2 linked regions of the Prochlorococcus marinus CUG1417 genome follow. The protein of the gene in region 1 binds, or shares a complex with, the protein of each later gene. Links are inferred from orthologs where the notes say so. Each region holds a gene or a part of one and is shown on either strand. Other genes may lie near its edges.

Region 1 (6,117 bases):
TAAGCAGGCAGAAGCCTCAATAAAAAGGTTAAAAAACATAAATCAAGAACCTGTCGAAGATGATAAAGAAAATTTACGAAGGCTATCCAATTTTGAAGGCAAAATAAGTTTCAAGAAAGTATATTTCGCTTACAAAAAAGATAATCAAGTACTTAAAAATATCAATTTAGAAATCAAAAGAGGTGAAGTCACAGCCTTTGTTGGAGCTTCTGGGGCTGGCAAAAGTACAATGTTGGCTTTGATATTAAAGTTTTTATCTCCAAATAATGGGGACATTTTTATAGATGATAAAAATCTCAAAATATTAAATACAAAAGATATTAGAAAAAATATTGCATTAGTACAACAACAGCCTTTTTTATTTTCAGGAACAATTATTGATGTAATAAGAATGGGCAGAAATTTCACCAAAGAAGAAGTTATAGAATCAGCAAGAATAGCAAACGCTCACAACTTCATTCAAAAGCTTCCTGAGAAATATGAAACTAAGATAACTGAAAGAGGATCAAATTTCTCGGGGGGGCAGATCCAGAGGATAGCAATTGCAAGAGCAATACTTGGAAACCCATCAGTTCTTCTTTTAGACGAGGCCACAAGTGCGTTAGATGCAGAATCAGAATCTGAAGTCCAAGAAGGACTTAATAGAGCGATGAAAGATAGAACAGTTATCGTAATTGCTCATAGATTAGCTACTACTCAAGAGGCAAATAAAATAGTTGTTTTCGATAAAGGTGAAATTATTGAAGTTGGGAAACACATAGATTTGATCAATAAATCAGGAATTTATAAAGAATTATGTGAAAAACAATTGATTAAAAAATTATAAAGTTATTTTATTTATTAAAAGCCTAATACCATGAGTGAAAACAAAAAAGATTCTGCTAATCCAGTTTTAACATTTGAAGGAAAGAAGTATTTGATAAATGAACTTTCAAATGACATAAAAGAATCTATAAAGGGATTACAAATAGCAGAAACGCAACTTAAAATGCATGAAGATACTCAGAAATTACTTTCAATTAGTAGAAACTATTTAGCGAATCAATTAAGAGAAAAACTAAAAAACTTAGAGTAAAATTCTAATAATTATGAATTTCTTGTAAAGAGTAAGTATCAATATTATTAATTTGCAAAGCTTTTATTGCTTTAATTGCTGCCTTTGCCCCAGGAATGGTTGTAAAAGTAGGAATATTATATTCTAAAGCAGCACGTCTTAGATAAGTGTCGTCATGAAGAGCCTGAGAACCTATTGGAGTATTAATTATTAATTGAACTAATCCAGAACGAATTAGGTCCTCTATATTTGGTCTCCCTTCATGTACTTTTAGTACTTCTTCAACTTTAATCCCTAAATCTAACAAGTATGCAGCTGTTCCTTTTGTTGCAATTAATTTAAATCCTAAAATCAAAAGTTCCCTAGCAATTTCTTCAAGATTTTTTTTATCTAAGTCATTAGTAGACAAAAAAGCTACTCCTTCTGAAGGAACACCATTTCCTGCTGCTAATTCCGACTTAGCATAAGCAATTCCGAAATCCTTAGCTAAACCCATTACTTCTCCAGTAGATTTCATTTCAGGACCTAGGAGTGTATCAGATCCAGGAAATCTTTTAAAAGGTAAAACAGCTTCTTTTACTGCTTGATATTTTGGAGAAAATTCTTTGGTGAAATTAATATCTTCTAATGTTAAACCTTGCATTAATTGAGTAGCTAATTTTGCAACTGGTTTACCAATAGCCTTTGAAACAAATGGTACTGTTCTTGAGGCTCTTGGATTTGCCTCAAGAATAAATAGTTTGGTTTCTTTATTGTTTAAATTTATCACTGCAAATTGCAAATTTATCAAGCCAATAACATTCAGTCTTTTTGCAATTAATTTAGTCCAAAGTTTTACATTATCTATAGTTGAAGCCGATAGAGAAATTGCTGGTAAGCAACAAGCCGAATCACCAGAATGAATTCCTGCAGGTTCCACATGTTCCATTAGACCAGCAATGACAACTGATCCTTCTGAATCACATAAAGCATCAACGTCTATCTCAATAGCATTATTCAAATATTGATCAAGAAGAATTGGATGGTCAGGTGATACCTTAACTGCTTCAGAAATGTATCTTGATAATTCACTTTCATCTTTAACAATTTCCATTGCCCTACCGCCTAAAACATAAGAGGGTCTTACAACTAAAGGGAATCCAATATTCTTTGCTACCACTTGTGCTTCGTTTTGATTGCGAGCAATACCGTTTAAAGGTTGTCTAATACTTAATTCTTCGAGTATTTTTGTAAATTCCTCTCTGTCTTCTGCTATATCAATGGAGATTGGAGAAGTTCCGAGAATTTTTGAACCAGTTTTGAACCCATCATCAGTTTTAAGCCATTCAAATAAAGGTAATGATAATTTGAGAGGAGTTTGTCCTCCAAATTGAACGATCAATCCATAAGGATTTTCAGCTTCTATTATATTGAGCACATCTTCCAAAGTAACAGGCTCAAAATATAAAATATCACTGGTATCGTAATCGGTTGATACAGTTTCTGGGTTGCTATTAACCATTATTGTTTTGTAACCATTTGTTGAAGCTTGATATGAAGCATGACAACAGCAGTAATCAAATTCTATTCCCTGACCAATTCTGTTTGGACCTCCTCCAAGAATCATAATTTTTTTGGAATTATTATTTTCTGAAATCTCGCAATCAAGAATTTCGGTATTCAAGTTAATAAAACTTTCTTCGTAAGTTGAATAATGATAAGGAGTCGAAGATGAGAACTCTGCTGAACAAGTATCAACTGTTTTATAAATTGGCATTATATTTAAACTTTTTCTATATTTTCTAACTTCATAAAAATTAGTATTAGTTAAATTTGCTATCTGTTGATCAGAAAAGCCTAATTGTTTAGCATGTAGCATCAAATCCCTATCAAGATCATAAAGCTTTTTTGCTTTCAAAAATTCAAGTTCAAAATTATAGATATTACGTAGTTTCTCTATAAACCATAAATCTATATTAGTAACTTCATGAATATAAGAATTAGTTTTGCCAAACTGCATAGCTTTTTTAACTATAAGAATTCTTTCAGAAGTTGGGTTCCTTAAACTATTCCTCATGTGATTCTCGTCATTAAATTCTTCTAACGAATCACATTCCCATCCAAAAATGCCTATTTCTAAGGACCTTAATGCTTTCTGAAATGATTCTTCAAAGGAACGCCCGATTGCCATTGACTCACCTACGGATTTCATAGCAGTACTTAGGGTATTTGAGGAGCCTTTAAACTTTTCAAAGGCAAATCTAGGAATTTTGGTAACGACATAATCAATTGAAGGTTCAAAACATGCAGGTGTTTTTTTTGTAATATCATTAGTTATCTCATCGAGTGTATAACCAACTGATAATAAAGCTGCAATCTTAGCTATTGGGAATCCAGTTGCTTTACTTGCCAAAGCAGATGATCTACTCACACGAGGATTCATTTCAATAACAATAACTTCTCCATTAGATGGATTTATTGCAAATTGAATGTTACTTCCTCCAGTTTCAACGCCTACCTCTCTAATGATTTTCAATGACAAGTCCCTCAGTCTCTGATATTCCTTGTCTGTGAGAGTTTGGGCGGGAGCTACAGTAATAGAATCTCCAGTATGAACACCCATGGGGTCTAAATTTTCAATACTGCAAACTATTACGACATTATCTGCAGTATCTCTCATTACTTCTAATTCAAATTCCTTCCATCCGATGAGTGATTTCTCAATCAATATTTGATTACTTGGACTTTCCTCTAAACCTGTTTTACACAATTCAACAAATTCTTCAAGGTTAAAAGCGATTCCACCTCCTACCCCACCAAGAGTAAATGCAGGCCTAATTATTAGAGGATAAGAATTAATTTTTTTTGATACGTCTTTTGCTTCACTTAGGTTTGATGCAATTCCTGATGGGCATACATTTACATTTATTTTTTCCATTGATTCCTTAAACAATTTCCTATCTTCAGCTTTATTAATAGCTTTTAAATCAGCGCCAATTAATTCAACTTTATTTTTTTTTAAAAAATCTGATTCTGATAATTTAACCGCAAGGTTCAAAGCAGTTTGACCTCCCATAGTGGGTAAGATTGCATCAGGTTTTTCTCTTAAAATGATCTGAGAAACAATTTCAGGAGTTAATGGTTCAATATATGTTTTACTTGCAATCTCAGGATCAGTCATTATCGATGCAGGATTTGAATTTATTAAAATAATTTCGTAACCAGCTTTTCTTAAAGCTTTGCAAGCTTGGGTGCCAGAATAATCAAATTCGCATGCTTGTCCTATAACAATTGGTCCTGAACCTAGAATAAGTATTTTTTTAAGATCACCTCTTTGAGGCATAATTAAAAACCTTTATTTATTTTATGCTACTTATAAATTATCAGATGTTAATCAAGTTACTTGAAAAGCAACATTTGTTTCTATAGTATTGAAAGAAAATTAATTTTTTATGAGCGAACTTCAGCGACTTAAAAGTTTGTTGCCTCCAGAAAATGAAAGTTGGGTATTTGTTGAAGCTGCTGCTGCTATCGATCCACCTTTAATAACACTTGAGGAAATTGGTCGCGACGAAGTTGAAATACAAATAGATCTAGACGAATGGGATAACTTTGCAATTGACCATAGAAATTTATTATTTTGGCACGAGGTAGGGAAAATTCAAAATGACACAATTCCTAGAGATGGATGGGAAATGGCTGCTCTTGCTATAGGACTTGGAGGAGCAATAGGGGAATTGTGGGTACAAGATGGGCTTTTATTATTACTTGCTCTTGGTTTATCGAGTTTTGCAGGATATAGATTATATTTAAAAAATAATTCCGAAAAAAAACTTCAAGATGCTATTTTTGCGGACGAAAGAGCTATAGATCTTGCTTGTAGATTTGGGTATAGTATCCCAAATGCTTATAAAAGTCTTGGAGGAGCACTAAAGGAATTAATCGAGAAAACTAGAAAAAAGAAACGAAGAAGTTTTTTTGAGGACAGATTAGATGCCCTAAGAAAAAGTGCTGAAAAAGCTAGATCAGAATTATCTCAGCAAGAAGGTTCAGAGAAATCAGTCTCGAGCGAAAATGTATATGGACAATAAACGTTTGGTTTTAATGGCAGCTAAAGCTTGTGATGAAAAAAAGGCAAAAGATATAAAACTTATAAAAATTGACAAGGTATCTTTCATAAGTGAATGGATATTAATTGCAGAAGGATTATCTGATGTACAAGTTAGATCTATAACTAACTCAGTTGAGGGAGAGCTGAGAGAGAAGGCTAAAATTGAACCGATACGAAAAGAAGGTGTTAACGAGGCGAAATGGGCTTTACTTGATTATGGAGATTTAATTGTAAATATTTTTCAACCAGAAATAAGAAAATTTTATGACCTTGAATCATTCTGGAGTAATGGGGTTAATCTTACATTTCCATAATTTTCATTATATGAACGAATCTAAATGTCCAGTTCCTAGAGAGCAACAGCCTACAAATGAATTTATTGAATTATCAAAATCTATAATTTTTTCTTGGCCAAAAACAAAAAAAACATTAATCATCATATTGCTTAAATTTTGGGTTGTTGCTTTTGTTCTATTTCTAGTTATTTCTTCAGGAAGTATCTATTTCAAAACGTCCCTCTTAAAATATATTCTATTAAGTGTTTTTAGTAGCTTATCAATACCTCTCATAATTACTATCAGGTTATATCTTGGTTGGAGACATGTTTTTAAGAGATTGACATCTGAAAGAGTTGAGTATGAAGAATCCGGTTGGCATGACGGTCAGGTATGGCTAAAACCGTTAGTTTTAAAAGAAAAAGAATCACTTATTGCCTCAGTAGAGGTGAAGCCTATTTTAAAAAATTTAATTCAAACTATTTCAATTATTTCAATCTTAATTTTATCTGGCACTTTACTCTTTCAATATAACAATTTCTAGATGAGTTTAAACTTCAAAAACCTATATACATCAAACAATCCTCCCTTACAAGCCACCTTAATGAGAGGTTCAAATATTGAATCTATCCATAAAATTCATGCTGTCATTAGTGATAAAAAAGGGAGGGTTTTAATGTGTGCAGGCAATCCAGAAT
Region 2 (4,104 bases), 130 kb from region 1 along the record:
CAGCTGGTTCATCTGTCTCAATTTTAGCCCACCAGGCTAATCCGAGTTTGTTTCCAAAGTTTCTAATCAATTTTATTGGCCTTTAAGGCCATCAATTCTTGTTAAATTCTATACAATTTTGTAGTAAAAATTCAATAATTTTCTATTAATAATAATAATGTATTGAAACAACAACATTTTAGAGTGCTTCAATAACTGTGATTATTAAGAAATAAAATTATTTTCCTGTCAAGTGAAATAGTGATATGGCGGCAGCCACAGAGGCATTTAAACTTGAAGTCTTACCTTTAAGAGGAATACTTAATAGAAAATCACATTTTTTTTGAGTAAGCAAAGAAATACCTTTATCCTCAGAGCCGACTATTACTACCAAGGGTGCTTTTTCTAGAAAATTTGAGATAGATAATTGTCCATCCCCAGACAAGCCAACAACAAGAAAACCATTTTTCTTAAGAACCTCAAGTGATCTATTTAAGTTAACAACTCTACTTACTTGCAAGTGTTCTAAGGCTCCTGCAGCTACCTTAGCGACTGTTCCCGTCAAACCAGCAGATCTTCTCTGAGGAATGATGATACCCTTGCAATCAAATGCCTCCGCTGATCGGATAATTGCGCCAACATTATGTGGATCAGTTATGCCGTCTAATGCAAGAATTATAGGATTCACACAGTTTTGTTTAGAAAAATCGATTAATTGTTCTAGTGATATTGTTTTAGAGCATGCCAACTGCAATGCTATGCCTTGATGTGAAGCACCATAAGTCAATTGCGAAAGCCTGTTCCAAGAAACTTCTTCAATAAGGACTCCTTTTGATTTAAGGTCCTTAAGCAAAATATAGAATTTGTCTGAAGAAAAGATTTCCGAAGTACACCAAATCCTATTAATCGCTCTTTCACTATTTAGAGCTTCATAAACTGAATGTTTGCCCCATATCCAATCATCAAAATTTCTATTATTAGTGAAATCTTGATGATTATTAGAGTTTTTATTAGAAAATTCTGTATTAGATTTAAATATTGGCTTTCTACCTTTTGAAAATGAAAACTTATTATTTTTAATATTATTTTTATTTTTTTTATCTAAATTTTCAACATTCTTATAATTAGCAGAATTGTTCAGAAATCTTTCATTTTTTTCTGAACGATTTGCATTTTTTGAGAAATAACCAAAATCTGAATTTTTATTGTACTCTTTATTATTTTTTCCGCGAAATTTATTTGAGGAGTTTTTCATAGATTCAATTCATTTTTAATTCTAAATATTCAAAAAGTGTTGATAATCTTTGAGGATCTTTTAAAAATAGCCAGCCAATAAGAGTTTCAAAACCAGTTGCTCTAGAATATATGGTGGGATCTGAAGATTTTGGATATCTCTTTGTTTTATTTCTAGCACGTCTAACTAGATCCATTTCATTTGAATTCAATAAATGTTCAATTTGACTTAATGATCTTGACTGGGATTTTGCTTTTACTTCGTTTACTACAGATATATGGAGATCTTTAGATTTTAAAGGGAAATGAACATGCCTTAGTCTTTGGTGGAGCTCCCATACAGAATCTCCAAGCCAAGCAAGTTGTATAACACCTATATCCTCGGGAGATCCATATGGAACTAGGTTTTGAATCCAATAATTCAATTTTTTAAATAATTTAATGCATCTTCAAGACTTGACTTCAAGTTAAGAAAATCCCCTAGACGAACAAGTTTAATTGTTTGGGCGACTCTCGAATTGCCAACAACAGAGAACCCAAGTTTCGACTTTTTGCATTCTTTTGCAGTTTGAACAAGCGCTCCAAGACCCGAGGAATCTAAAAAATCGATTTTTGTAAGATCAATAATGAATGGAAGGTCATTTTTTAAATTATTAGTAACAAAAGTCTTAAATTGTTTTTCTGAGAAAGCATCAAGTTGGCCTTTAAAAGTAAAAACCATAATGTTTGTTTTAACCTCAAGGTTTCCTCTTAGGGAAACCGTTAACTTCTGGAAATCTTCTATGATCTATTACCTCCAAAAAATTAATATATCAAATGTAATTATCAAATCAAAAGAAAACAATATGTCAACATCTTTCTAACATTAGAGAAACAAATTTCTTAAATAAATAATCTGAATCATGTGGACCAGGTCCTGCTTCTGGATGATATTGCACACTAAATATAGGCTTATTATGAACCTCTAGGCCAGCCACAGTATTATCGTTGAGGTTATAGTGAGTTATTTTAACTAATTCTTCAGAGAGAGAGTTGGGATCTATAGCAAATCCATGATTCTGACTAGTTATCTCAACTTTATTATTTTCACCACAAGGATGATTTAAACCGCGATGTCCAAAAGGTAATTTATAAGTAGAACCTCCTAATGCCAATCCAAATATTTGGTGGCCAAGGCAAATTCCAAACATAGGTATTTCACCATATTCAATGAGTGATTTTGCTAAGCCTATACCTTCAGTAACAGAAGAAGGATCTCCTGGACCATTTGAGAAAAATATACCATCCGGCTTGTTAGATAGAACATCATTTAGAGAAGATCGAGAAGGTAAAACCAAAACTTCACAACCATGGGATACAAGTCTATTTAGAATTGATTTTTTAATTCCAAAATCAATTGCTATTACTTTTAACTTTTTTGAAGATTCATCATATCTTTTTCTCAAATCAAAAATTGTTTGCGTATGACTTTTCCATAAATATTGTTGCTTTGTTGAAACAGATTTTGATAAGTTTAATCCCTCCATCTTTGGCGTATCACAAATTATCTTTAAACAACTTTCATCCGTTTTATCTAGAGAGGTAATAACTCCATTCATCGCACCACTAGATCTTAAAATTTTGACGAGAGCCCTTGTATCAATTCCATATAGACCTACGATATTTTTTTCAATTAACCATTGATTAAAATTCTTTTTAGATCTCCAATTGCTGCAATTAAATGAAAAATTTCTAACTATTATGCCTTTTACATTAATATTAGATTCTGAATCTTCAAAATTAATACCAGTATTTCCAATCTCTGGATAAGTGAATGTTAATATTTGTCCATAATAACTTGGATCAGTAATAACCTCCTGATATCCGGTCATTCCCGTGTTAAAGACTATTTCACCAATAGCTGTACCAGAAGCACCAAAAAAGAATCCTGGGAATACATTTCCATTACTTAAAACCAATTTCGCGTTTTTCTTATATGAATTAATCATCTAAATGAAATTAATTAATTTACGGATAAATAATTTTTTAAAAGTAAAAACCTTTTCCATGGATCTCCTTGATTAATAGAAAATAATGCTTTATTAAATCCTTCATTTAAATTATCCTCAATGCCTGCTGCCCAAAGCACTAAAGCAGAGTTCAAGGCAACCACATCAATATGAGATTTTTGTCCAGAACCATTTAATACAGACTTTAATATTTCCTCGTTAGACTCAGAATCAGAAACCACAAGCTTTTCGTTAGATATATTTTCATGGTTAAAGTCTGAAATATTTATTTCTGAAAACCGTAATTCACCATTATCAACAAATACTATTTTATTTTCTCCTTGAAGCGAAGCTTCATCAAGGCCACCAGACCCATGAACGACTATGGCTCTATTCATACCCATTTTTAAAAGTGCACTTCCCATAGGTTTTAAAAGATCCTCAGAAGCAACACCCAAAACTTGTGCATTGGGTCTTAAAGGATTTACCAATGGTCCGAGTTGATTAAATACTGTTCTTATCCCAAGGGTCTTTCTTAATGGAGCAAGCTTTATTAAAGATTTATGCCAAACAGGTGCGAACAAAAAAGTTATTCCAATTTCACTTACAGCTTTGATAACTTTTTCTAATGAACAATTTAAATTCAAACCAAGATTCAACAAAACATCAGCAGAGCCTACTTTTCCACTCGCACTTTTATTTCCGTGTTTGGCAATTTTTACCCCACAAGATGCAGCTACAAATGCAACTGCAGTTGAAATATTGAATGTATTAGCTCCGTCACCACCCGTTCCACAAGTGTCTACCAAATAGAAATTTGGTCTTGCTACTGGCAATTCACAAACATTTAGGAGTTCCTCAGCCATAGAACTTAGTTCGACACCAGTAGAACTCTTTGCTCTCA

Evidence for each region. The genes of interacting proteins can lie anywhere in the genome.
Region 2: the proteins of carB (region 1) and carA are in contact, whole or in part, in a solved structure (PDB 1KEE), measured with the Escherichia coli proteins. The link is inferred for Prochlorococcus marinus CUG1417 from one-to-one orthologs.

Annotation. Positions count from the first base shown.
Region 1 is NZ_JAAORN010000001.1:899,160-905,276, forward strand. What follows is about bases 880-4,736. They hold carB (carbamoyl-phosphate synthase large subunit), read right to left. Parts: upstream 4,377-4,736; coding sequence 1,080-4,376; downstream 880-1,079. Other genes in these bases: HA140_RS05145 (DUF6447 family protein), read left to right, coding at 880-1,075; HA140_RS05155 (DUF3318 domain-containing protein), read left to right, coding at 4,486-4,736. Outside these bases: HA140_RS05140 (ABC transporter ATP-binding protein), read left to right, coding at 1-826; more of HA140_RS05145, read left to right, coding at 857-879; more of HA140_RS05155, read left to right, coding at 4,737-5,124; rsfS (ribosome silencing factor), read left to right, coding at 5,114-5,458; HA140_RS05165 (CGLD27 family protein), read left to right, coding at 5,469-5,963; HA140_RS05170 (asparaginase), read left to right, coding at 5,964-6,117. UniProt on the Escherichia coli protein: Large subunit of the glutamine-dependent carbamoyl phosphate synthetase (CPSase).
Region 2 is NZ_JAAORN010000001.1:773,955-778,058, reverse strand. The notes cover bases 1,131-4,104. They hold carA (glutamine-hydrolyzing carbamoyl-phosphate synthase small subunit), read right to left. Parts: upstream 3,201-4,104; coding sequence 2,061-3,200; downstream 1,131-2,060. Other genes in these bases: trpD (anthranilate phosphoribosyltransferase), read right to left, coding at 3,215-4,104; HA140_RS04465 (STAS domain-containing protein), read right to left, coding at 1,634-1,996; HA140_RS04470 (Mini-ribonuclease 3), read right to left, coding at 1,239-1,637; rlmB (23S rRNA (guanosine(2251)-2'-O)-methyltransferase RlmB), read right to left, coding at 1,131-1,234. Outside these bases: HA140_RS04480 (DUF1816 domain-containing protein), read right to left, coding at 1-70; more of rlmB, read right to left, coding at 218-1,130. UniProt on the Escherichia coli protein: Small subunit of the glutamine-dependent carbamoyl phosphate synthetase (CPSase).